4 regions of the Kitasatospora sp. NBC_01300 genome follow, and region 1 is predicted to be linked to each of the others. Evidence: riboswitches for the same ligand, from Rfam matches in the RefSeq annotation. Region 1 holds a riboswitch; each other region holds the start of a gene.
What was found. Region 1 has a riboswitch for cobalamin ahead of OG556_RS36820 (CoA-acylating methylmalonate-semialdehyde dehydrogenase). Riboswitches for the same ligand answer to the same signal wherever they lie in the genome.
Positions count from the first base shown of each region.

Region 2: it holds a riboswitch for cobalamin, as region 1 does, so the genes downstream of both, OG556_RS24780 (cobalamin biosynthesis protein) here and OG556_RS36820 (CoA-acylating methylmalonate-semialdehyde dehydrogenase) in region 1, are expected to answer to the same signal.
Region 3: it holds a riboswitch for cobalamin, as region 1 does, so the genes downstream of both, OG556_RS05980 (HoxN/HupN/NixA family nickel/cobalt transporter) here and OG556_RS36820 (CoA-acylating methylmalonate-semialdehyde dehydrogenase) in region 1, are expected to answer to the same signal.
Region 4: it holds a riboswitch for cobalamin, as region 1 does, so the genes downstream of both, OG556_RS37710 (ABC transporter substrate-binding protein) here and OG556_RS36820 (CoA-acylating methylmalonate-semialdehyde dehydrogenase) in region 1, are expected to answer to the same signal.

Region 1 is NZ_CP108409.1:719,518-724,921, reverse strand. Features, by position in the region: gene OG556_RS36830 (M48 family metalloprotease) at 1-293, opposite strand, end outside; gene OG556_RS36825 (BlaI/MecI/CopY family transcriptional regulator) at 284-724, opposite strand; cobalamin riboswitch at 975-1,166, shown strand; gene OG556_RS36820 (CoA-acylating methylmalonate-semialdehyde dehydrogenase) at 1,382-2,881, shown strand; gene OG556_RS36815 (acyl-CoA dehydrogenase family protein) at 2,889-4,028, shown strand; gene OG556_RS36810 (enoyl-CoA hydratase/isomerase family protein) at 4,028-5,101, shown strand; gene mmsB (3-hydroxyisobutyrate dehydrogenase) at 5,098-5,404, shown strand, end outside.
Region 2 is NZ_CP108408.1:5,578,463-5,583,866, forward strand. Features, by position in the region: gene OG556_RS24775 (cobyric acid synthase) at 1-213, opposite strand, end outside; gene OG556_RS24780 (cobalamin biosynthesis protein) at 210-1,178, opposite strand; cobalamin riboswitch at 1,286-1,418, opposite strand; gene OG556_RS24785 (alpha/beta hydrolase family protein) at 1,703-2,815, shown strand; gene OG556_RS24790 (hypothetical protein) at 3,161-4,594, shown strand; gene OG556_RS24795 (CDP-alcohol phosphatidyltransferase family protein) at 4,691-5,404, opposite strand, start outside.
Region 3 is NZ_CP108408.1:1,385,369-1,390,772, forward strand. Features, by position in the region: gene rpmG (50S ribosomal protein L33) at 1-46, shown strand, start outside; gene OG556_RS05975 (type B 50S ribosomal protein L31) at 129-377, shown strand; gene OG556_RS05980 (HoxN/HupN/NixA family nickel/cobalt transporter) at 463-1,578, opposite strand; cobalamin riboswitch at 1,608-1,822, opposite strand; gene OG556_RS05985 (ArsR/SmtB family transcription factor) at 1,904-2,287, shown strand; gene OG556_RS05990 (Fpg/Nei family DNA glycosylase) at 2,307-3,116, opposite strand; gene OG556_RS05995 (AAA family ATPase) at 3,197-4,048, opposite strand; gene aroQ (type II 3-dehydroquinate dehydratase) at 4,128-4,556, opposite strand; gene aroB (3-dehydroquinate synthase) at 4,565-5,404, opposite strand, start outside.
Region 4 is NZ_CP108409.1:968,782-974,185, reverse strand. Features, by position in the region: gene OG556_RS37715 (iron chelate uptake ABC transporter family permease subunit) at 1-1,080, opposite strand; gene OG556_RS37710 (ABC transporter substrate-binding protein) at 1,077-2,048, opposite strand; cobalamin riboswitch at 2,143-2,348, opposite strand; gene OG556_RS37705 (hypothetical protein) at 2,460-3,101, opposite strand; gene OG556_RS37700 (type I polyketide synthase) at 3,378-5,404, shown strand, end outside.

The sequences.
Region 1 (5,404 bases):
AGCCGTACGGCCTGGACGGCCAGCGCGGCCCCGGCGGCGCAGGACACCGGCACCACGGCCGGCCACCGGGCGACGACGCCGGACAGCGGCAGGTGCTCCAGGCCCGCCAGGAACGGGACGTGGAACAGTCCGACGAGTGCCGCGACGGTGCCGCCCGCCAGCAGGACGGCCGCGCCCGTGAGCGCGAGCGAGGCCTCGCGCGGAGGGAGCAGCAGGGCCAGGCGGCGTGCGGCGGGCGCCGCGGCCCAGGGGAGCAGCAGGGCCAGGGCGACGACCGCCAGGATCAGGCCCATGCGTCGTCCTCGCGCTCGGGCCTGCCGGAGTCCGCTGCGGTCGCGGTCGCGGCCCCGGCCTCGGTCTGGGCTTCGAGGAGCAGGCTGCGCAGGACGTCCTCGTCGTCCTCGGACAGGGAGGAGACGAACCGCTTCAGCACGAGGTCCCGCTGGGGTTCCTTCTCCAACTCCCGGCGCATGCGCCCGGCCGCCAGTCCGGCGGCGTCCTCCACCGGGGCGTAGGCGAAGGACCGCGCGGGGCGGCTGCGGACCAGGGTGCCCTTCTCGTGCAGGCGGGTGAGGATCGTCGCCACGGTGGTGCGGGCCAGCCCGTGGTCCAGCGCCTCCTTGACCTGCTGGGCGGTCAGCGGCTCGCCGGCCGCCCACAGCACCGCCAGCACGTCCGCGACCAGCTCCCCGTGCGGACGCCTGGCGTCCCGACCGTCCCTCACATCGTTCTCCCTGTCCCGACACTCCCGGCAGGCACACCCCCGGTGCCGACGGCGGTCGGCGGCCGAGGCCCGCCCGCGCCGGTATGGCGAAGATGGGCTCGACCTGTGTTGCTTAGGTGTGCCTCAGCTAACTTTACGGGCTCGTGGCGCCGCGCTGCCGGGTGCCTGATCGCGGGCACCGCCCGGTCGCGTGGTGCTCGGTGAGGCGGGAACCCGATGGCGCAACGCGCGTGCGGGCCTCTGGACTTACTAGGACGTCCAACTATATGGTCGAGGGCAGGTCCGCGGTGTCAGGGAAGCCGGTGTGAGTCCGGCACGGTCCCGCCACTGTGACCGGGGAGTTCGTCCTCGCAGACGAAGGCCACTGGCAGCCAGCCGGGAAGGCCTGGGGGCGTGCGGTGATCCGGGAGTCAGGATACCGGCCGCGGGTGTTCCGTGTTTTCCACGAGGATGGAGACGACACGCATGACTCCGGGCTGCTCCCGCTCCACTGCTGCTCCTGGTCGTCCCGTGCCCACGGCCGCCGGGGCGTCCACGCCCTGATGTTCCGTGCTGCCGCCGTACGCCCGTGCCGAGGGGCGCACCACCGTGTGCCCGCCGACGGGCGGCGGCCTCCGATCCTCCTCCTCTCCCCACCCTGTCGAGAGAAGGAACCCGATGGTCCGAGAACTGACCCACTTCGTCGCCGGCAAGCCCACCGCCGGCACCTCCGGTCGCTTCGGCGACGTGTACGACCCCAACACCGGCCGGGTGCAGGCCCGGGTGCCGCTGGCGAGCCGGGCCGAGGTCGAGGCGGTGATCGCCGACGCCGCGCAGGCCCAGCCCGCGTGGGCCGCGTGGAACCCGCAGCGGCGGGCCCGCGTCCTGCTGCGCTTCCTCCGACTCGTCGAGCAGGAGAAGGACGAGCTGGCCCGGCTGCTGTCCGCCGAGCACGGCAAGACCGTGGCCGATGCCCACGGCGACATCCAACGCGGCCTGGAGGTCGTGGAGTTCGCCGCCGGCATCCCGCACCTGCTGAAGGGCGAGTTCAGCGACAACGCGGGCACCGGCATCGACGTGTACTCGATGCGCCAGCCGCTCGGCGTGGTCGCCGGCATCACGCCGTTCAACTTCCCGGCGATGATCCCGCTCTGGAAGGCCGCACCCGCCCTGGCCTGCGGCAACGCCTTCGTCCTCAAGCCCTCGGAGCGCGACCCCTCGGTGCCGCTGCGCCTGGCCGAACTGTTCCTGGAGGCCGGGCTGCCGCCGGGCGTGCTGAACGTCGTCAACGGCGGCAAGGAGGCCGTGGACACCCTGCTGGAGGACCCGCGGGTGCAGGCGGTCGGGTTCGTCGGCTCCACGCCGATCGCCCAGTACGTCTACGCCACCGCCGCCGCGCACGGGAAGCGGGCGCAGTGCTTCGGCGGCGCCAAGAACCACCTGGTCGTGATGCCGGACGCCGACCTCGACCAGGCCGCGGACGCCCTGATCGGCGCCGGCTACGGCTCGGCCGGCGAGCGCTGCATGGCGATCTCGGTGGCCGTCCCGGTGGGGGAGGAGACCGCCGACGCCCTGGTGGCCAAACTGGTCGAGCGGATCGCCGCGTTGAAGGTCGGGCGCTCGGACGACCCGGCGGCGGACTTCGGCCCGCTGGTCGGCGCCGACGCGCTGGAGCGGGTCCGCGGCTACCTGGACCTCGGGGTCGAGGAGGGCGCCGAACTCGTGGTCGACGGGCGGGACTTCCGGCTGGAGGGCCACGAGGGCGGCTACTTCCTCGGCGCCTCGCTGTTCGACCGGGTGACTCCCGACATGCGGATCTACCGGGAGGAGATCTTCGGCCCCGTCCTGACCGTGCTCCGCGCCGCCGACTACGAGGAGGCGCTGCGCCTGCCCAGCGAGCACGAGTTCGGCAACGGCGTGGCCATCTACACCCGGGACGGCGACACGGCCCGGGACTTCGCCCGCCGGGTGAACACCGGCATGGTCGGCGTCAACGTGCCGATCCCCGTGCCGGTCGCGTACCACACCTTCGGCGGCTGGAAGCGCTCCGGCTTCGGCGACCTCAACCAGCACGGGCCGGACTCGATCCGCTTCTACACCCGCACCCGCACCGTCACCTCGCGCTGGCCCTCCGGGGTCAAGGAGGGCGCGAGCTTCACCATCCCGACGATGGGCTGAGGACGCCGTGCACGACCTCACAGAGGACCAGCTCGCCATCGCGGCGACCACCCGGGCCTTCGCCCGCGAACACCTGGCGCCGAACGCGGTCGCGTGGGACCAGGCCAAGCACTTCCCGGTGGACGTGCTGCGCAAGGCGGCGGACGTCGGCCTGGCCGGTGTCTACGTCCGCGAGGAGTCCGGCGGCTCCGGACTCAGCCGCGCCGACGGCGTGCTCGTGTTCGAGGCGCTGGCCACCGGCTGCCCGTCCATCGCCGCCTACCTGTCCATCCACAACATGGTCGCCTGGATGATCGACCGCTACGGCGGCGACGCCCAGCGCGCCCGGTGGCTGCCGGGCCTCAGCGCCATGGCGACCCCCGCCAGCTACTGCCTCACCGAGCCCGGCGCGGGCTCGGACGCGGCGGCGCTGACCACCCGTGCCCGCCGGGACGGGGACCACTGGGTCCTCGACGGCGTCAAGCAGTTCATCTCGGGCGCCGGCGTCTCCCAGGTCTACCTGGTGATGGCCCGCACCGGCGGGCCGGGGGCCGGCGGGGTGTCCGCGTTCGTCGTCGAACGCGACGACCCCGGCGTCTCGTTCGGGCCCGACGAGAAGAAGATGGGCTGGAACGCCCAGCCCACCCGCCAGGTGCGGCTGGACGGCGTCCGGCTCCCGGCCGACCGCCTCCTCGGAGCCGAGGGCGAGGGCTTCCGGATCGCCATGAACGGGCTGAACGGCGGCCGGCTCGGCATCGCCGCCTGCTCCCTCGGCGGAGCGCAGGAGGCCCTGGAGCGGGCCACCGGCTACCTGGCGGACCGCGAGGCGTTCGGCGCCCGGCTGCTGCACGCCCAGGCGCTGCAGTTCCGGCTCGCCGACATGGCCACCGAGCTGGAGGCGGCCAGGTCGCTGCTCTGGCGGGCCGCCTCGGCCCTGGACCGGGGGGACCCGAAGGCGCCGCAGCTGTGCGCGATGGCCAAGCGGCACGCCACCGACACCGGCTTCGAGGTGGCCAACCAGGCGCTCCAACTGCACGGCGGCTACGGCTATCTGGCCGAGTACGGCATCGAGAAGATCGTCCGCGACCTGCGGGTGCACCAGATCCTGGAAGGAACCAACGAGATCATGCGCGTCATCGTCGCCCGCGGCCTGACCGGGGCCGCGTGATGGCCGGGAACGACCTCGACGAGGTCCTGGTCCACCGCGAGGGCCGGGCCGGCCTGATCGTCCTCAACCGCCCCGCGGCCCTGAACGCCCTCACCCACGCCATGGTGCGGAGGATCTCCGACGCCCTGGACGCGTGGGAGGAGGACGAGCGGGTCCACACCGTGGTCATCACCGGCGCCGGTGAGCGGGCCTTCTGCGCCGGCGGCGACATCGTCGCCATCCACCGCGCCGCCACCGGCGCGGACCCGGGCGCGGTGGAGGAGTTCTGGCGCGACGAGTACCGCCTCAACGCCCGCATCGCCCGCTACCCCAAGCCCTACGTCGCGCTCATGAGCGGCATCGTGATGGGCGGCGGCGTCGGGGTCTCCGCCCACGGCAGCGTCCGGATCGTCACCGAGACCACGCGCGTCGCCATGCCCGAGGCCGGCATCGGCTTCGTCCCCGACGTCGGCGGCACCTACCTGCTCGCCCTCGCGCCCGGCGAGTTGGGCACCCACCTGGCCCTGACCGCCGGTTCCGTCGACGCCGGTGACGCGCTGCTCTGCGGCCTCGCCGACCACTTCGCCCCGGCCGAGCGGCTGCCCGCGCTGCTGGACGACCTGGCCGAACTCCCCGTGCACGACGCCCTCGAACGGAACGTCGGGCCCGTACCGGCCGGCGTGCTGGACGGCCGGCGGCCCTGGATCGACCACTGCTACGGGGCCGACACCGTGGAGGAGATCCTCGACCGCCTGCGGGACAGCGGCGAACCGGAGGCCAAGAAGGCCGCGGACCGGATCGCCGCCAACTCGCCGGCCGCCGTGAAGGCCACCCTGGCGGCGCTGCGCCGGGCCCGCTCCCTCGGCCCGCTGGAGGCCGTCCTGGACCAGGAGTACCGGACCTCCTGCGCGGCGCTCGCCACGCCGGACCTGGCCGAGGGGATCCGCGCCCAGGTCATCGACAAGGACCGCTCCCCGCGGTGGAACCCGTCGACGCTGAGCGCCGTCGGGCCCGCCGCGGTGGCCCGCTACTTCGCCCCGCTCGGCGACCGGGAACTCGGCCTGGCCCCCACCACACCCCTGGAGCGCTGGTGACCCACCGCATCGGATTCGTCGGACTCGGCAACATGGGCGGCCCGATGGCCGCCAACCTCGCCGAGGCCGGGCACACCGTGACCGGCTACGACCTGGCACCCGAGGCGCTGCGGCGGGCGGAGCAGGGCGGCGTCCGTCCGGCGCGGTCCGCGGCCGAGGCGGTGCGGGAGGCCGACGTCGTCATCAGCATGCTGCCGGCCGGCCGGCACGTGCTGGCCGCCTACGCCGACCTGCTCCCCGCCGCCCGCCCGGGAACGCTCTTCGTCGACTGCTCCACGATCGACGTCGCGGACGCCCGGGCGG
Region 2 (5,404 bases), on a different replicon from region 1:
CTCCGGCTCCACCCGGGCCGCCTGCGCCTGCATCGCCTGCGCCCGGCCGATCTCGGCGCCGTCGGCGGTGACGAAGGAGTTCAGCGACATGTTCTGTGCCTTGAACGGCGCGACCCGCACCCCCTGCCGGGCCAGCCAGCGGCAGATGCCCGCGGTCACCACGCTCTTGCCCGCGTCCGAGGTCGTCCCGGCGACCAGCAGTGCGTTGCTCATGCCCTTCCCCTCCACCGTGTCGTCAGCAAGCGCAGCGCGACGTGCCCCGCGACCGTCGTACCCAGGGCCAGCGCGCCCACCCGCCGGGAGAGCACGCAGGCCCGCTCGATGTCGTCCACCGTCACCGGCCGCAACTCCGCGCCGAGCACCGGCCGGTGCTCCACCCGCTCCCCGTACTGGAGGGTTCCGCCCAGCCGGACGCCCACCGCGCCCGCGAAGGCCGCCTCCGCCTGGCCCGCGTTCGGGCTCGGGTGCGCCGAACCGTCCCGCCGCCAGACCCGCCAGGCCGTTTTCGGCTGCGGCGCGGCGGCCACCGTGAGCAGTGCCGTCAGTCGGGCGCCCGGCCAGCCCGCCACGTCGTCCAGCCGGGCCGAGGCCCAGCCGAACCGGGCGTACCGCGGCGAGCGGTGGCCGACCATCGCGTCCAGCGTGTTCACCGCGCGGAACGCCAGCAGCCCCGGGGTGCCCGCCAGGGTGCCCCAGACCAGCGCGTTCACCACGGCGTCCGCCGTGTTCTCGGCCACCGACTCGACCACCGCGCGGGCGATCTGAGGCCCGTCCAGCGCGCTCGGGTCCCGCCCGCACAGGTGCGGCAGCCGCTCCCGCGCGGCCGTCAGGTCGCCGGTGGCCAGCGACCGGCCGATGGTGCGCGCCTCCCGGGTCAGCGAGGTGCCGCCCAGCACCGTCCAGGTCGCGGCGGCCGCCAGTGCGGCCCGGCCCAGCGGACGCCGGCCCACCGTACGGTCCAGGGCCACCGCGCCGGCCGCGACCGCGCCCACGCACAGTGCCGTGTACCCGGCGCCGGCCACCCGGTCGTCCTGCCACACCCGCCGCTCCAGCCGGGTCGCCGCACTGCCGAAGACGGCCACCGGGTGGCCGCGCCGGGGGTCGGCGAAGCGGGCGTCCGCGGCGAAGCCCGCGACGGCGCCGAGCGCGAACGCGGCGGCGCGGGTCAGCGGGCGCACGGCGGGTTCGGCGGAAGGCCGCGTGGGGTCCGGCGGGGCGGGGCAGCCTGCATCGCGTGCGTGTCCTCACTCAGGGTCCGCGCCCTGGATCGACGTACCGGGGGCGAGAGTCTCCTGGCTTCCGGGTCGGACGCACCCCCGGGCCTTCCAGCGGCTTCTGACGGCCCGCCGTGGCGATGTTCCGAGCGTGCTCCCCGGTGACAGTGGCGGGACCGCGCCGGACTCGCACCGGCTTCCTCTGCATGCCTCCGTTTGGCCCCAGGATCCCATCACGCGGCCGAACCGGGAGTCAACCGAGGTCACGGAGGGGTTGGTCACACCTCGGAGCCCCGTCGCCACCTCCGATCCGCCCACCCCGCCAGAGGACCGCCCGCCTGTCGCCCGCCCCGCCCGGCGCCCCGCCGTGCCCCGGACGGCCCAGCCCGGTGGCCGCCCGCGCGGCCCCCCGGTGAACTGGTGCCCGAACACCGTCCGAACACCGCCCGGACACCGTCCGGTCCAAGACCAGCAGAGCGGGGAGCGATATGCGTTGGGGAACCGCGGCCGTCGTGGCGGCCGCCGTCGTCGGCGCCGGGGCCGCCGTCCTGGTGATCGGCCGTCGGGCCTCCGAACGGCTGGTCCACCCGGCGAGCGCCGCCCGGGAGTCCGGCCCCGTCCTGGTGCGGAGCCTGGCCGCGGGCCGGATCACCTTCAACCGCCGCCCCGAGAGCCTGCGCCCCGGCCGCTGGGCCGTGGAATGGGACGACCACGGCCACGCCGTCGTCGAGGACGTCCTGCACAGCGACGAGCACGGCGTCACCCGCCGCCTCGTCCGCGCCGACCGGGGCACCCTCACCCCCGGCACCGAGGTCCGCTTCACCCCCCGCGTCCACCTCGGCGACCCCACCGAGGCGCTCGGCCTCCCCTTCACCGACACCGCCGCCGACGGCGAACTCGGCGCCCTCCCCGCCTGGCGCCTCGCCGGCAAACGCGGCACCTGGGTGATCCTCGTCCACGGCCCCGGCGCCGACCGGCAGCAGACCCTCCCGGTCCTCCCCGTCCTCGACCGCCTCGCCCTGCCGGCCCTCGTCGTCACCTACCGGGGCGACCAGGGCGCCCCCGCCTCGCCGGACGGGCTCGGCCACTTCGGCGAGACCGAGTGGCGCGACGTCGAGTCGGCGGTCCGGCTCGCCCTCGACAGCGGCGCCGGCCGGGTCATCCTGTACGGCTGGTCCCTCGGCGCCACCATGGCCCTCCAGACGGCCGCCCGCTCGGCCTGGGCCCATGCCGTCAGCGGCCTCGTCCTGGACTCGCCGGTCCTCGACCTGCCCGCCACCGCCCGCCGCGGCGCCGCCCGGGCCGGCTACACCGGCGCCGCCGCCGAGCTCGGCGCCCTCGCCGCCGAGGGCCGCACCGGCGTCGACCTCGCCGACTTCAGCCGCATCGCGGAGGGCGCCGACCTGCGCGTCCCCACCCTCCTCCTGCACAGCCCCGACGATCAGATCGCCCCCTTCCGCGCCGCCGAGCGCCTCGCCGCCGCCCGCCCCGGCGTGGTCAGCCTCCGGCCCTTCCCGGGCGCCGACCATGCCACCCTCTGGAACTCCGCCCCCACCCACTACACCGAACTCCTCCGCCGCTGGCTCACCCCCCTTCTCTGAACCCAGCCCCCCCGCGCGGGAAGTCGCACCGACAGGGCCTCTGTACGAAAGCCGAACCTCACCCGTCAGCCACGGAGCGTGATCGTCCGGGCGAGTAGCGCGACCGTCGCCGCAAGGGTTGTGCCGGGATGGCATGACCCCGCCACCTGTTTCCGGCCAGGCGGTTTGCCTCTGTTGCCCGATTGTTGCCCGATCTTGGGGAGGTGCCGTCGACGGCCGCCCGTCCGTACAGCCAACCGGATGTGACAGAAGGCCGGTACAAGGGGAAGACTGCTCGACGTGACGTCTCGGAATCCGCGCGACCGTGATGCCCCGCTCCCTCCGACGATCGGTACTGGTGCGACGGTGACCCGTCTCCCCGGTACGGCCCACCGGCCCGCCGCCGGCAAGCCGGGCGGGGCCGGGGTACCCCGCCGACGAGGGCCCGCTGCGGCGCCCGGTCGGGGGAGGGTTCCCGTACCGGAGGGCTTCCCCGCGCCGGCCGAGCTGGCGCCGCTGGCCCGCCGGATGCTGGTGGACGCCGTCCGGATCGCCCGCTGGGCGGGGGACCTGGAAGAGGTCGACAAGCGGGGCGAGCTGCTGCCCGATGACGCCCGTGCGGCGGGTCGGGCGCTGGCCATGACGGTCGGCGCCGCCGCCAAGGCGTGGGGGCAGGCACTGCTGGTCGGCCTGGTGGAGGCCAGGGACGGCGGTGCGGTCCCGGGTTGGCGCCTGCACGCCTGGGAGCACGACGACGAGGCGGTCGTCCGCGGCTGGTCGGCGCTGTTCGACGCCTGGACGCTGCTCGCCCCGGTGCCGCCGGCCGCCCTGCGGGGCGTGTTCGCGGTGCTGGCCGGCCAGGCGGTGGACCAGGCGCCGCAGCTGCTGTCGTTCTTGCACCTGGTGGCCGGTCCGGTGTCGGACGGCGAACTGCTGGAGCTGCTGCGCCGGGGCCTGGACGAGCGCCGGGTGGGTGGCGCGGACGGTTCGGGCCTGTCGCCCGTGCCGCACGCCGCCTCGGCGGTCTCGGCGGTGCGCGGCACGTGCCGGGAGCCGCAGATCGACACCCCGCCGTCGCCGGCGGACGTGGCCGCGGTCCTGGACTGGATGCTGGACGGCCTGGCGGCCGTCGGGGCCGTGGTCCGCAGGGACGAGGCCGCCGAGCTGTCGCCGCTGGGCCACTGGGCGGTGCGGGCGAAGCTGGAGGAGATCTGCACGGTCGCGCAGACCGCGGCCGGGCACATCGAGCAGAGCGCCTTCGAGCTGCTGAACGCCTGCGCGGACTACTCGCCGGGCCCGGCGCGGGCCGAGTTCCGCGCCTGGGTGGCGGCCCGTCCGGCCGATCGGGCGGTGGCGGAGCTGCTGGACGCGGCGCAGGGGGACGACGCGCTGGTGCGCGGACTGGCCTTCGAGGCGCTGCGGGTGGCCGGCGGCCCGGCCGAGCAGGCGGTGCGGGCCTCGGTGGACGAGCCGGTGCTGCGCCCGTACGCGCTGCTGTGGCTGGCGGAGCGCTCGGACGAGGGCGTTTCGCCGGCGGACGTGCTGGGGGCGGAGGACGCGGCCTGGCTGTGGGTGGACACGGCGGCGGCGGTGCTGGACCACGGCGAGACGGAGCTGCTGGTGGGCCACGTCGAGGGCGCCGCGGCGGGCGATCCGGTGCGGCTGTTCGCCCGGGCCCGGCAGTCGGGGCACCCGCGGGCGGCCTCGGTGCTGACGGCGGTCTCGGGCGTGCACCCGGATCCGGGCGTGGCGCGGGCGGCCCGCCGCTCGGCGTTCAGCGTGCACACCGGCGGCGCCTAGCAGGACCGGCCGAAGAACGAGCCCGCCGCGAAGAGCGAGCACGAAGAGGGGCCCGGATCCGACTGGATCCGGGCCCCTCTCGCGTACGGGAACGACTCAGCCGAGGCGGGACTCCGCCCGCCTGGCGCGGACGTCGCCGACCTTCTGCCCGACCTTGCGCCGGATGACCAGCAGCGGGGCCATCGCGGCGAGCGTGATCTGGGCGAAGGCGCCGACGTGCATCAGCGCGTCGCCACCGGGCAGGCCGGTCGCCCAGGCCGCGAGGCAGCCGATCGAGACGACGATCCAGCACAGCGTGGCGGTGGCCAGCAGCCCCTGGGGCTTGGGGTACTCGATCCGGCTGACCATGAGGTACGCGGCGCCGAAGATGGCGAGCAGACCGGGCAGGAACGGCGGGTCGAGCAGCACGATGGCGATCACCGTCATCGCGCCCATCGGGCAGGGCATGCCCTGGAACACCCCGGGCCGCATCTTGACGGCGGAGAAGCGGGCGAGCCGCAGGACGACCGCGAGCAGGACGGTGATCGCGATGAGCGCCGAGAGCTTGCTGTTGGAGCCCTGCGAGACCATGCCCCAGACGGCGACGAAGTAGGCCGGCGCGATGCCGAAGCTGATCAGGTCGGCCAGGTTGTCCAGTTCCGCTCCGAGGGCGGAGGAGCGGAGCTTGCGCGCCACCAGCCCGTCGAAGAGGTCGCACATGGAGCCGATGAGCAGCAGCGTGACCGCGGTGGCGGCGCTGTGCCGGTCGGGTGCGGCGTCCGGGTTGGTGATGTGCGGGACGAGGACCCCGGTGGTGATCGAGTAGATCGC
Region 3 (5,404 bases), on a different replicon from region 1:
CGACCCGGTCGCGCGCCGGCACGTCGACTTCCGCGAAGAGCGCTGAACCCCGCCCGCCCGAGCCGAACCCCACCCGAGCCGAACCCCGCCGGCCAGCCAGCCCACCAGCCCGCCCGAAGGAGCCCGCCATGAAGCCCGGCATCCACCCCGCCTACCGCCCCGTCGTCTTCCGCGACAAGGTCGGCGGCCTCGCCTTCCTCACCCGGTCGACCGTCACCAGCGACCGCACCGTCGAGTGGGAGGACGGCAACACCTACCCGGTGATCGACGTCGAGATCTCCTCGGCCAGCCACCCCTTCTACACCGGCCAGTCCCGCGTCATGGACACCGCCGGCCGGGTCGAGCGGTTCCGCCGGCGCTACGGCGACCGGCACTGACCGGCAACGCCCCGCAACGCCGAAACGGCGCCTTCCCCGGGATCCCGGGGAAGGCGCCGTCGCTGCTCGCTGTTCGCTGCCGTCGCTACTCGGCGGCCGCCCAGCGCTTCTCCACCCGGGCCAGCTTCCAGTAGGCGATCGCCGCGGCCCAGACCACCACGAACAGCCCGGCGATCGCGTAGCCGACGTTGTCCAGCGAGATGCCCGCGATCCAGCCGGTGACCGGGTCGGTCAGATCGAGCTTCTCGTGCAGCACGCCGACCAGTTCGATGGTGCCGATGACGAAGGCCACCGCGATCGACAGCCCGGTGATCGTCAGGTTGTAGTACACCTTCCGGACCGGGTTGGCGAAGGCCCACTGGTACGCGAAGTTCATGAACGTCCCGTCCAGGGTGTCGAACAGGCTCATCCCGGCCGCGAACAGCAGCGGCAGGCAGACGATCGCGTACCAGGGCAGCCCGGCCGCCGCGCCCGACCCGGCCATCACCATCAGGGTGACCTCGGTCGCGGTGTCGAAGCCCAGCCCCAGCACCATGCCCACCGGGAACATCTGCCCGGGCCGGGTGATCGACCGGGTCGCCCGGTTCAGCACCCGGGCCATGAAGCCGCGCGAGTTGAGGTGCTCCTCCAGCTGCGCCTCGTCGTACGACCCGGCCCGCATCGCCCGGAACACCTTGAGTATGCCGAGCAGCGCGGCCAGGTTGAGCGCGCCGATCAGGTAGAGGAACGCGCCGGAGGCCGTCGTGCCGACCATCCCGAGCCACTTGTGGGTGGTCGAGTCGTCGTCCATCAGCGTGCTGGCCAGCTGCGCGCCGCCCGCCACCAGGGCGGCCATCAGCACCACCATCGAGGAGTGCCCGAGGGCGAACCAGAAGCCGACCGAGACCGGCCGCTTGCCGTCCGCCATCAGCTTGCGGGTGGTGTTGTCGATCACCGCGATGTGGTCGGCGTCGAAGGCGTGCCGCATGCCGAGGGTGTACGCGGTGATCCCGAGGCCCACCCCGAAGACCTGGGTGCCGACCGCGTAGTTGTGGGGCGCGACCAGGAAGATGAGCGTCCCGAAGGCCACCACGTGCATGGCCAGGATCACCCCCATCAGCCCGGCCGTGCGGACGGTGTCCTCGCGCTTCCAGCGGAACGTGGGCAGCACGGACGGTGTCGCCGGTGCCTCGGCAGCCGCGGCGGTTTCGGGCAGGGTCATTCGGGTCACGCTCCAGCACCTCGTGGAAACACTTCGTGAGATGCCGTGGCCGGTCTCCTGGCTTACGGGGGTCCCGTACCCGCCTTCCCAGGTGCGCGAGGCTCCCAGTGGCGTCGTGGGTACGGACGTCTCTCCATCGTCGACGATCACGATGGCCCGATCACAGTGGCGAGGGCCGCTCCGGACTGGGACCCCTGAGGATCCGTCACCGGTCTTCCCGAGCACCACGGCGGGGAACACCGTAGGGGCCAGGACCCACCCTTGCAAGGCTGCGTACCTGCGCAGGTGTCCAGGATCACAGGCCCCCTCCTGCAACAATGTGCGCATGCATCTCGTACCGGCCGACCGCGCGGGCCACCGCACCATCGACGGACACCGGGTCTGCGAGGCCATCGCCGCGATCGGCGACCCCGCGCACGTCCGCACCTGGGCCGAGCGGTTCTCCCTGCTCGCCGACCCCGGGCGGCTCGCCCTCCTGCTCGCCCTCCACCGGGCCGGCCCGCTCGCCGTCTCCGACCTCGCCGTCGCCACCGGCATGCGCGACCCCGCCGTGTCCCAGGCCCTGCGGCTGCTCCGCACCGCGGGTGTGGTCGCCGGGGACAAGGACGGGCGGGTCGTGCGCTACCGGCTCGTGGACGAGGCCCTGCGCCCCCTCCTCGACGCGTGCGCCGCCGCCGAACACCACGAGCCCAGCACGGCCGTCGGCTGACCGGCCGGACAGTGCCCGGTCAGGCCGCCTGGCAGGCGGGGCACCAGAAGAGGTTGCGCGCGGCGTGCTGCTCCGTCCGGACGTCGGTGCCGCAGACCAGGCAGGGCATCGCGGCCCGCCGGTAGACGTACACCTCACCGCCGTGGTCGTCGACGCGCGGCGGGCGGCCCATCGCCTCGGGGGTGTGCTCGGGGCGGACGGTGTCGATCCGGCCCGCGCCGACGCCCTCGTGCATCAGGGCGACCAGATCGGCCCAGATCGCGTCCCACTCGGCCCGGGTGAGGTCGCGGCCGGCGCGGTGCGGGTTGATCCCGTGGCGGAACAGCACCTCGGCCCGGTAGACGTTGCCCACCCCGGCCAGCACCTTCTGGTCCATCAGCAGCGCGGCGACGGTCGTCCGGCTGGCCGATATCCGGCGCCAGGCGGCCTGCGGGTCGGCGTCGGCGCGCAGCGGGTCGGGGCCCAGCCGGGCGGCGACGGCGGCCTTCTCCGCGTCGGTGACCAGCGCGCAGGTGTTGGGCCCGCGCAGGTCGGCGTAGCCGTCGTCGTTGGCCAGCCGCAGCCGGACCAGGCCGACCGGCTCGGGCGCGGGCCCGGTGCCGAAGGCGAAGCCGCCGTAGAGGCCGAGGTGGACGTGCACCCAGGCGCCCTCCTCGAAGCCGAGGAACAGGTGCTTGCCGACGGCTTCGGCCGCGGTGAGCAGCTGCCCGTCGATGGCCTTGGCCTCGTCGGCGAACCGGCCCTGCGGGCTGGACACCTCGACCGGGCGGCCGCCGAAGGCCTTCCGGTTCTCGGCGGCGAGGCGGTGGATGATGTGGCCTTCCGGCACGGGCGTCAGCTCCCCCGGGGTGGTTCGACAGGACCCGCACATCATCGCAGCCGGTACCGACACCGCCGGATCGTCGCAGGTCAGCGCACCGGCATGCCCATCAGCCGGGCCAGGATGACGCGGTCCAGCTCGGCGGCGGTGCCGGCCACGTCCAGGTACGAGTTGTCGATGATCGGCAGCCCGGAGTTGTACCAGCCCGCCATCCGGCCGTGGATCCGCGCCACCTCCTCGTCACCGAGCCGCCGGGTGCCGCCGCGCCGGGCGTTGCGGTGCAGCACGGAGTCCAGGCTGGGCAGCAGCACGACCGGGATCATGCCGGGGCCGATGTGCCGCTTCCAGCCGCCGAGGCCGATGGCCGGGCGGTCCGGGAAGACGGCGTCGTCGATGATGCAGGAGATGCCGTTGGCCAGGTAGTTGCGGCAGGCGAAGCCGCAGGTGCGGCGGGCCAGCCGGTACTGCGCCTCGGAGGCGTTGTTCCAGCCGGACTGCGGGTTGGCGAAGCCGGACTGCACCCACTCGCGGACGTCGTCCAGGCTGATGTGCGCGGTCGGGCTGGGCCGGCGCTCGGCCCAGTACCGGGCGACGGTGGTCTTGCCCGCCCCGGCCGGGCCGATCAGCAGGACGGCGATCGGACTGGTGGGCGCGTGCCGCTGCGGCGGGTGGGCGGGGAGTTGCACGGGCGTGCCGGAGGGCAGCACGAAGTGCCCGGTGGCCCCGACGGGGGCCGGCGCGCCGGGTGCGGGTGCGGCCGGGGCGGGCGCGGAAACAGGAGCGGCCGGCACCGGCGGCGCGGCGGTGGGAACGGGCGCGGGAACAGGAGCCGGAGCGGGCGGCACCGGCGGCGGCGCGGCGGCCCCCGGCGGCTGCGGCCCCGGCGGAGCGGCGGGACGCGGCGGGACGTGCCCACCCCCGGCGTACTGCGTCACGGTCACCTCCCGACACCTCTCAGCGGGGAGACTACACGGCGGCCCGGCGGCGGGCACAGTCCGCCGCCGGGCCGCTGACCAGGCGTCAGCGCGTGGTGAGTTGCTCGGCCAGGGCGCGCAGGGCCAGCTCGTAGGAGCCGAGCCCGAATCCCGCGATGGTGCCGGAGGCCACCGCGGCGATCACCGAGGTGTGCCGGAAGGTCTCCCGGGCGTACGGGTTGGAGATGTGCACCTCGATCAGCGGCGCGGTGCGCTGCGAGGCGGCGTCCCGCATCGCGTACGAGTAGTGCGTGAACGCGCCCGGGTTGATCACCACGGGCACCTTGCCGTCGGCCGCCTCGTGCAGCCACTCCACCATCTGCTGCTCGGAGTTGGTCTCGTGCACCTCGACCTCGAAGCCGAACTCCTTGCCGAGCGCGGTGCAGCGCTCGACCAGCCCGGCGTAGGAGGTGGCGCCGTAGACGTCCGGCTCGCGGCTGCCGAGCCGCCCGAGGTTGGGGCCGTTGAGCACCATGACCCTGGTCACGCCGAGACCTCCGCGTAGGCGGCGACCAGCAGGGACGGGTCGGGGCCCTCCAGGACGGAGGTCTTGCCGAGGCCGTCCAGGACGATGAAGCGGATCAGGTCGCCGCGCGACTTCTTGTCGATCTTCATGGCGTCCAGCAGCTTCGGCCAGGCGTCCGCCTGGTAGCGCAGCGGCAGGCCGACGGAGGCCAGCACGGTGCGGTGCCGGTCGGCCGTCTCGTCGTCCAACCGGCCTGCCAGGCGGCCGAGTTCGGCGGCGAAGACCATGCCGATGGAGATCGCGGCGCCGTGCCGCCACTTGTAGCGCTCGTTGCGCTCGATGGCGTGGCCGAGGGTGTGGCCGTAGTTGAGGATCTCGCGCCGGCCGGACTCCTTGAGGTCCCCGGAGACCACGTCGGCCTTGACCTGGATGGCGCGGCGGATCAGCTCGACGGTGTGCCGGCCGTCCGGGGTCTTGGCGCCCTCCGGGTCGGCCTCGATCAGGTCGAGGATGGCCGGGTCGGCGATGAAGCCGCACTTGATGACCTCGGCGAGGCCGGAGACGTAGTCGTGCTTGGGCACGGTCGCCAGGGTGTCGAGGTCGGCCAGCACGCCCACCGGCGGGTGGAAGGCGCCGACCATGTTCTTGCCCTCGGCGATGTTGATGCCGGTCTTGCCGCCGACGGCCGCGTCGACCATGCCGAGCAGCGTGGTGGGCATGGAGATCCAGCGGACGCCGCGCAGCCAGGTCGCGGCGACGAAGCCGGCCAGGTCGGTGGTGGCGCCGCCGCCGAGGCCGACGACGACGTCGCTGCGGGTGAAGCCGGTCTGCCCGAGCACCGACCAGCAGTACGCGGC
Region 4 (5,404 bases), 250 kb from region 1:
TCACTGCGGTCCCCCCTCGGCCCGCCCCTGGCGCCACAGCAGCCAGGCGAAGAAGGGCGCTCCGAGCCCGGCCGTGATGACGCCGACGGGGATCTCCCGGTCGGGCAGGACCGAGCGCGCCACGATGTCGCTGCCCACCAGGAGGGACGCACCCACCAGTGCCGACACGGGCAGCAGGAGGGCGTGGCGCGGGCCGCAGACCAGACGGACCACGTGCGGTACGACCAGGCCGAGGAACCCGATGACGCCGGTGTTGGCGACCAGGCACGCGGTCACCAGCGCGGCGGTGGCGACGAGGACCCAGCGGGTGCGCTCGACGTGGACGCCCAGGGAGCGGGCGGCGGTCTCGCCGAAGGCGAAGGCGTCCAGGTCGCGGGCCGAGGAGGCCAGGACCGTGACGCCGACCAGCGCGACCGCGGTCAGGAAGACGGCGGTGGGCCACCGCACGCCGGCGACCGAGCCGAGCGTCCACTCCATGACACCGCGGGCCGCGTTGCGGTCCCCGAGGACCAGCACGACGAACGAGGTGTAGGCCCCGCACATCTGCCCCACCGCGATGCCGGCGAGCACGGTCCGGGTGGTCGGTAGCGACCGGGTGCGGGCGCCGGCCAGCGCCAGGACGACGACGGCGGCGAGCAGGGCACCGGCGAAGGCCGCCGTCGCCACCGCGCCGGTGCCCACGGCGCCGGTCACACCGACGCCGAGGACGATCACGGTGACCGCGCCGGCGGCGGCTCCGTCGGAGATCCCGAGCAGGAAGGGGTCGGCCAGGTCGTTCCCGGTCAGCGTCTGCAGCACCGCGCCGCAGACCGCGAGGCCCGCGCCGGTGGCAGCCGCTCCCAGAACCCGGGGCAGCCGCAACTGCCAGACGATCTGGTCGTCCAGCAGCGTGACGTGCGGGCCGCCCAGCCCGAGACGGCGCGCCACGACATCGATCACCGTCCGGACCGGCTCGGGTTGCGAGCCCACGGCCAGGCCGAGGAGCACGGTGGTCAGCAGCAGGGCCGCACCGATGGCCAGGGCCGCCGTCGTGCGGCCCGGACCGGGGGGCCGCACGGCGGGGCGGGGTTCGGTGGTCATGAACCCGGGTGCAGCTGGCCCAGCCCTGCGGACACCCGGGCGGCACCGTCGGCGAGCCGCACGCCGGGAGTCGACTCCGAGAACGGCACCACCACGAAAGCCTTGCGCTGCACGGCGGTGAGCTTGCTCAGCACCGGGTCGTTCTCCAAGTAGTCGATCTTGGACTGGGCCGTGTCCCAGCCGGCGTCCGCGACCACGATGGCGTCCGGGTCCGCCGCGACGACCTTCTCCCAGCTCACGTTCTGCCAGCCGCCGGGCAGGTCCGCGAAGACGTTGCGGGCGCCCACGGCATCGAGCACGAGCTGAGGTCCGCCGTGGCCGGCACCGACGAACGGCGACTTGGTGTCCGAGTCGTACCACAGGACCTTCAGACCCTTGCCCGCGGCCGTCGCCGTGAACTGGGCGAGCTGCTGCTCCTGCTGCTGCTGGATCGCGGCGGCCCGCTCCGTGACACCGAAGACCTTGGCGACGTCGTTCAGTTCGCCCCACACCGCCTGCCAGGCCGTCGGCGGCACCTGGCTCTTGTCCGAGCAGCCGAACGGGGACAGGTACGACGGGATGCCCTGGCCGCGCAGCTCGTCCCGGGTGCCCGCGACCTTGTCGGTGAACGCGCTGGAGTAGGAGGCGTACAGGAAGTCGGGACGGGCCGCGAGGAGCTTCTCCTTCGTCGGGTAGTCCTTGGAGAGCACCGGGACGGAGTCGTAGGCCGCCTTCCACTTCTCCGGGACGGAATCGTCGAGGTAGGCGGTACCGGCCATGCGGGACTGCAGGCCGAGGGACAGGGCCACCTCGGTGGCACCCTCGTTGAGCGTCACCAGCCGGGCGGGCGGCGCGCCGACCGTCACGGTGGTCCCGCAGTTGTCCACGCTGACCGGCGCGGCACTTCCGGCCGCCCCGCCGGACGTGGCGGGCGCGGGGGCGCCGGTGCAGGCCCCGAGCACGCCGGTGAACAGGACGGCCGCGACCACCCGGCCGACACGTATCGGACCTGTGGGGCGAACAGAACATATCGATCGAAACGGATACAGCAGACCGCTGGGCACGTGTTCTCCAAAACCCTCGTGGAACATGTCGCGCCGTGGCCGGTCTCCTGGCTTCCGCATCAACACGCCGCAGCCGACCTTCCCGGACGGCTCTTCCAGCCCGCCCAGTGGCCCTGACCGCTGGAAAAGCCGGTCAGCGAGGGCCGCGGAACTCCGCGGCAACAGTGGCGAGGGCCGCACCGGACTCAGACCGGTTTCCCGTACACCACGGCGATGGCAAGGTATCAGGCGTGGTCAGGTCGGTGCCGACCGGCTCAAGGACGCCCACCGGCCACGCGAAGCGCCGGCAGCGGCAGCGCCTTGACGGAGGTGTGTGTTCGGCCTGCCGGCGCGCTGTCACGCAGTGGCGGTGGCAGCTTCGGTGGCTCCGCCAGTTGAGGGTGACTGGAGGGAGCAGGCCGAGATCCGGGCCGCGAGCCCCTCGTAGTCGACGGGTTCGCCACACAGCCGGCGTACGGAAGCAAGGCCCAGGCTGGCCTGTCCGGTGGCCTCCACGAGAGCACGGGAAGCGACGTGGAAGCGCCACTGGCCGATGTCGAGCGGGTCGTAGTCGGCGTGGGTGAGCGCGGTATGGAGGGCGAAGACGTAGACATCCGCGTTGTAGGACTGCTCTGCGGCGTCACCGTCCTCGGGAGTCCAGGTGCGTCCGCGCAGCCGGGAGAAGCGAATCTCCGACAGCTGACGCTGACCCCAGGCTTGGAGGTAGGCGCTGGTCTTGACCTCGATCCTGAGCCCGTCAGGCGTCAGGACATCGAAGCTGTCCCATTCCATGTTGCGTGCCACAGCGCCGACGGCGCGGTGGACCAGGAATTCCGCGAGCAGGCCCCGGGTGGTGTTGGTTCGCAAGTCGGGCATCGCGTAGCGCCAGAAGTCCAGCACCGTCCCGGCATCGGTGCCGCGGAAGGCCTCGTTGCCGTCGAGCGGCGCCAGTTCGGCCGGGGTGTGCCAGGCGTTGGGGGCGGCGGAGTCGGAGAGCATTCCCCCAGCCTGACACGGGCGCCGGACGGGGAGGGCGGTATCGGGGGCAGCGCTCAAAGTCCACGGTGCTGTGACCTCGCGCCCTCCTGGGGCTGGAGAGCTGCTGTTTCCGCAGGTCGGAGGCCTGATTGCGGCTTCGAAGCGCCGCAGTTCCTCAGCGGCCGCGAGCGCAGCTGCGGCGAGTCCGCAGGACTCGGTCTGTGCCCGTGTGTTACTGGGTACGGAGGGGATCGACGGGGGAGTGGGTCACGAGTGGCGAGAGGTCGGAGCCGGGGCGTGAGTGGTGAACTGCGGTATGACGATCTGGTGCGGCCGCTGCCGGAGTTGCTGAGGAGGCACGCCGAGCGGTCGGGGGACCGGGTCGCGTTCCACGACTTCTCGCGCGGCGTCAGCTACGCCGAGTTGGAGCGGCGGACCGGGCGGCTGGCCGGGTCGCTCGTGTGGGCGGGGGTCCGGCGCGGGGATCGGGTGGCGCTCTGCCTGGGCAACTGCGTGGAGCTGGTGGAGGGTTGCCTCGCCGTGCTGCGGGCGGGGGCGGTCGGCGTCCTGCTCAACCCCCGCTCCTCCGACGACGAACTCGACCACTACCTGCGGGACAGCGGCGCCTCGGCCATCATCACCGACCCCGCGCACCTCGCGCAGCTCCACCGCCTCGGCGCCGCGTACCGCGGCCTGCACACCGTGCTCACCGGGGCGGGCCCGATCCCGTCGAACGCCCCCGACGGCACCGTCCTCTTCGAGACTGCGGCCTCGACCGGGGGCGGGCCCGCGGCCCCCGACGACCTGGGGCTCGACGACCCGGCCTGGCTGCTCTACACCTCCGGGACCACCCACCGCCCCAAGGGCGTGCTCTCCACGCAGCGCAGCGCACTGTGGTCGGTGGCGGCCTGCTACGCGCCGCTCTTCGGGCTCTCCTCCGAGGACCGGCTGTTGTGGCCGCTGCCGCTGTTCCACAGCTTCGGGCACTCCCTCGCGATCCTGGGCACCACGGCCGTCGGCGCGAGCACCGCGATCGTCGGCGAACTGCCCACGCCCGGCGAGGCCTTGACGCCCGGCGACCTGTGGCGCACGCTGCGCACCCCGAGCGCCGCCCTCGGCGGGCCGTTCACCGTCCTGGCGGGCGTTCCCACGACGTACCACCGGTTGATGGCCTCGGCGAAGGACACCCCGCTCCCCGCGCCGCGGCCCGGGCTGAGGCTCTGCGTCACGGCGGGCGCGCCGTGTCCGCCCGGGCTGCGCGGAGCGGTGGAGGAGACGCTCGGCGCGCCGCTGCTCGACGTCTACGGCAGTACCGAGACCTGCGGCGCGATCGCGGTGGCCCGCCCGAATGGCCCCCGGGTCGACGGGTCCTGCGGACTGCCGGTACCCGGTGTCGAGGTCCGCGTCGTCGATCCGGACAGCGGGGCCGACGTCCTCGCGGGCGGCGAGGGCGAGATCTGGGTCAGCGGTCCGAACCTCATGACGGGCTACCACGACCAGCCGGAGGCGACGGCCGCCGCGTTGCGGGAGGGCTGGTACCGGACCGGGGACCTCGGGCGGCGCGCCGAACACGGCCACCTCGTCCTCACCGGCCGGGTCAGCGAACTGATCATCCGGGGAGGGGAGAACATCCATCCCACGGAGGTCGAGCACGTCCTGCGGGGCTGTCCCGGGGTGCGGGACGCGGTGGTCCTCGGTCTGCCGCACGCCGTCCTCGGGGAGGTCCCGGTCGCCTTCGTGGTGCCCGGCCCGGAGGGCCTGGACCCGCGGCGGGTGCTCGACGTCTGCCGCTCGCAGCTCGCGGACCACAAGGTCCCCGTCGAGGTCCGTGAGATCGCGGCCGTCCCGCGCACGCCGTCGGGCAAGATCGTCCGCCATGCGGTGCTCAGCGACCCGGCTGCGGCGCCGGCCCCGGCCCCGGCCCCGGCCGGCGGCTCCCTGGTGCGCGGGCTGCTGTCGCTGCCCCGGGAGGAGCAGGAACGCGCGTTGTGCGAGAGGGTGTGCGCCGAGACGGCCCGGGTCCGGGGCCGCGCGCCGGAGAGCGGGCCTCAGGAGGACGGTTCGTTCGCTGACAGTACCTTCGCGGACCTCGGGCTGACCTCGCTCGGTGCCATCGAGCTGATCGACCGGCTCGCGGCGTCGACCGGGCTGAGCCTGCCGACGACGCTGGTCTTCGACCACCCCACCCCGGCCGCCGTCGCCCGCCACCTGCACACCGAACTGTTCGCCGCCGAGCCCGCCGAGCCCGCCGTACCCACGGCCGAGGCCGTCACCGCCACCGCACCGCGGACCGCCGAGCCGGAGGAGCCGTACGACCGGGACCC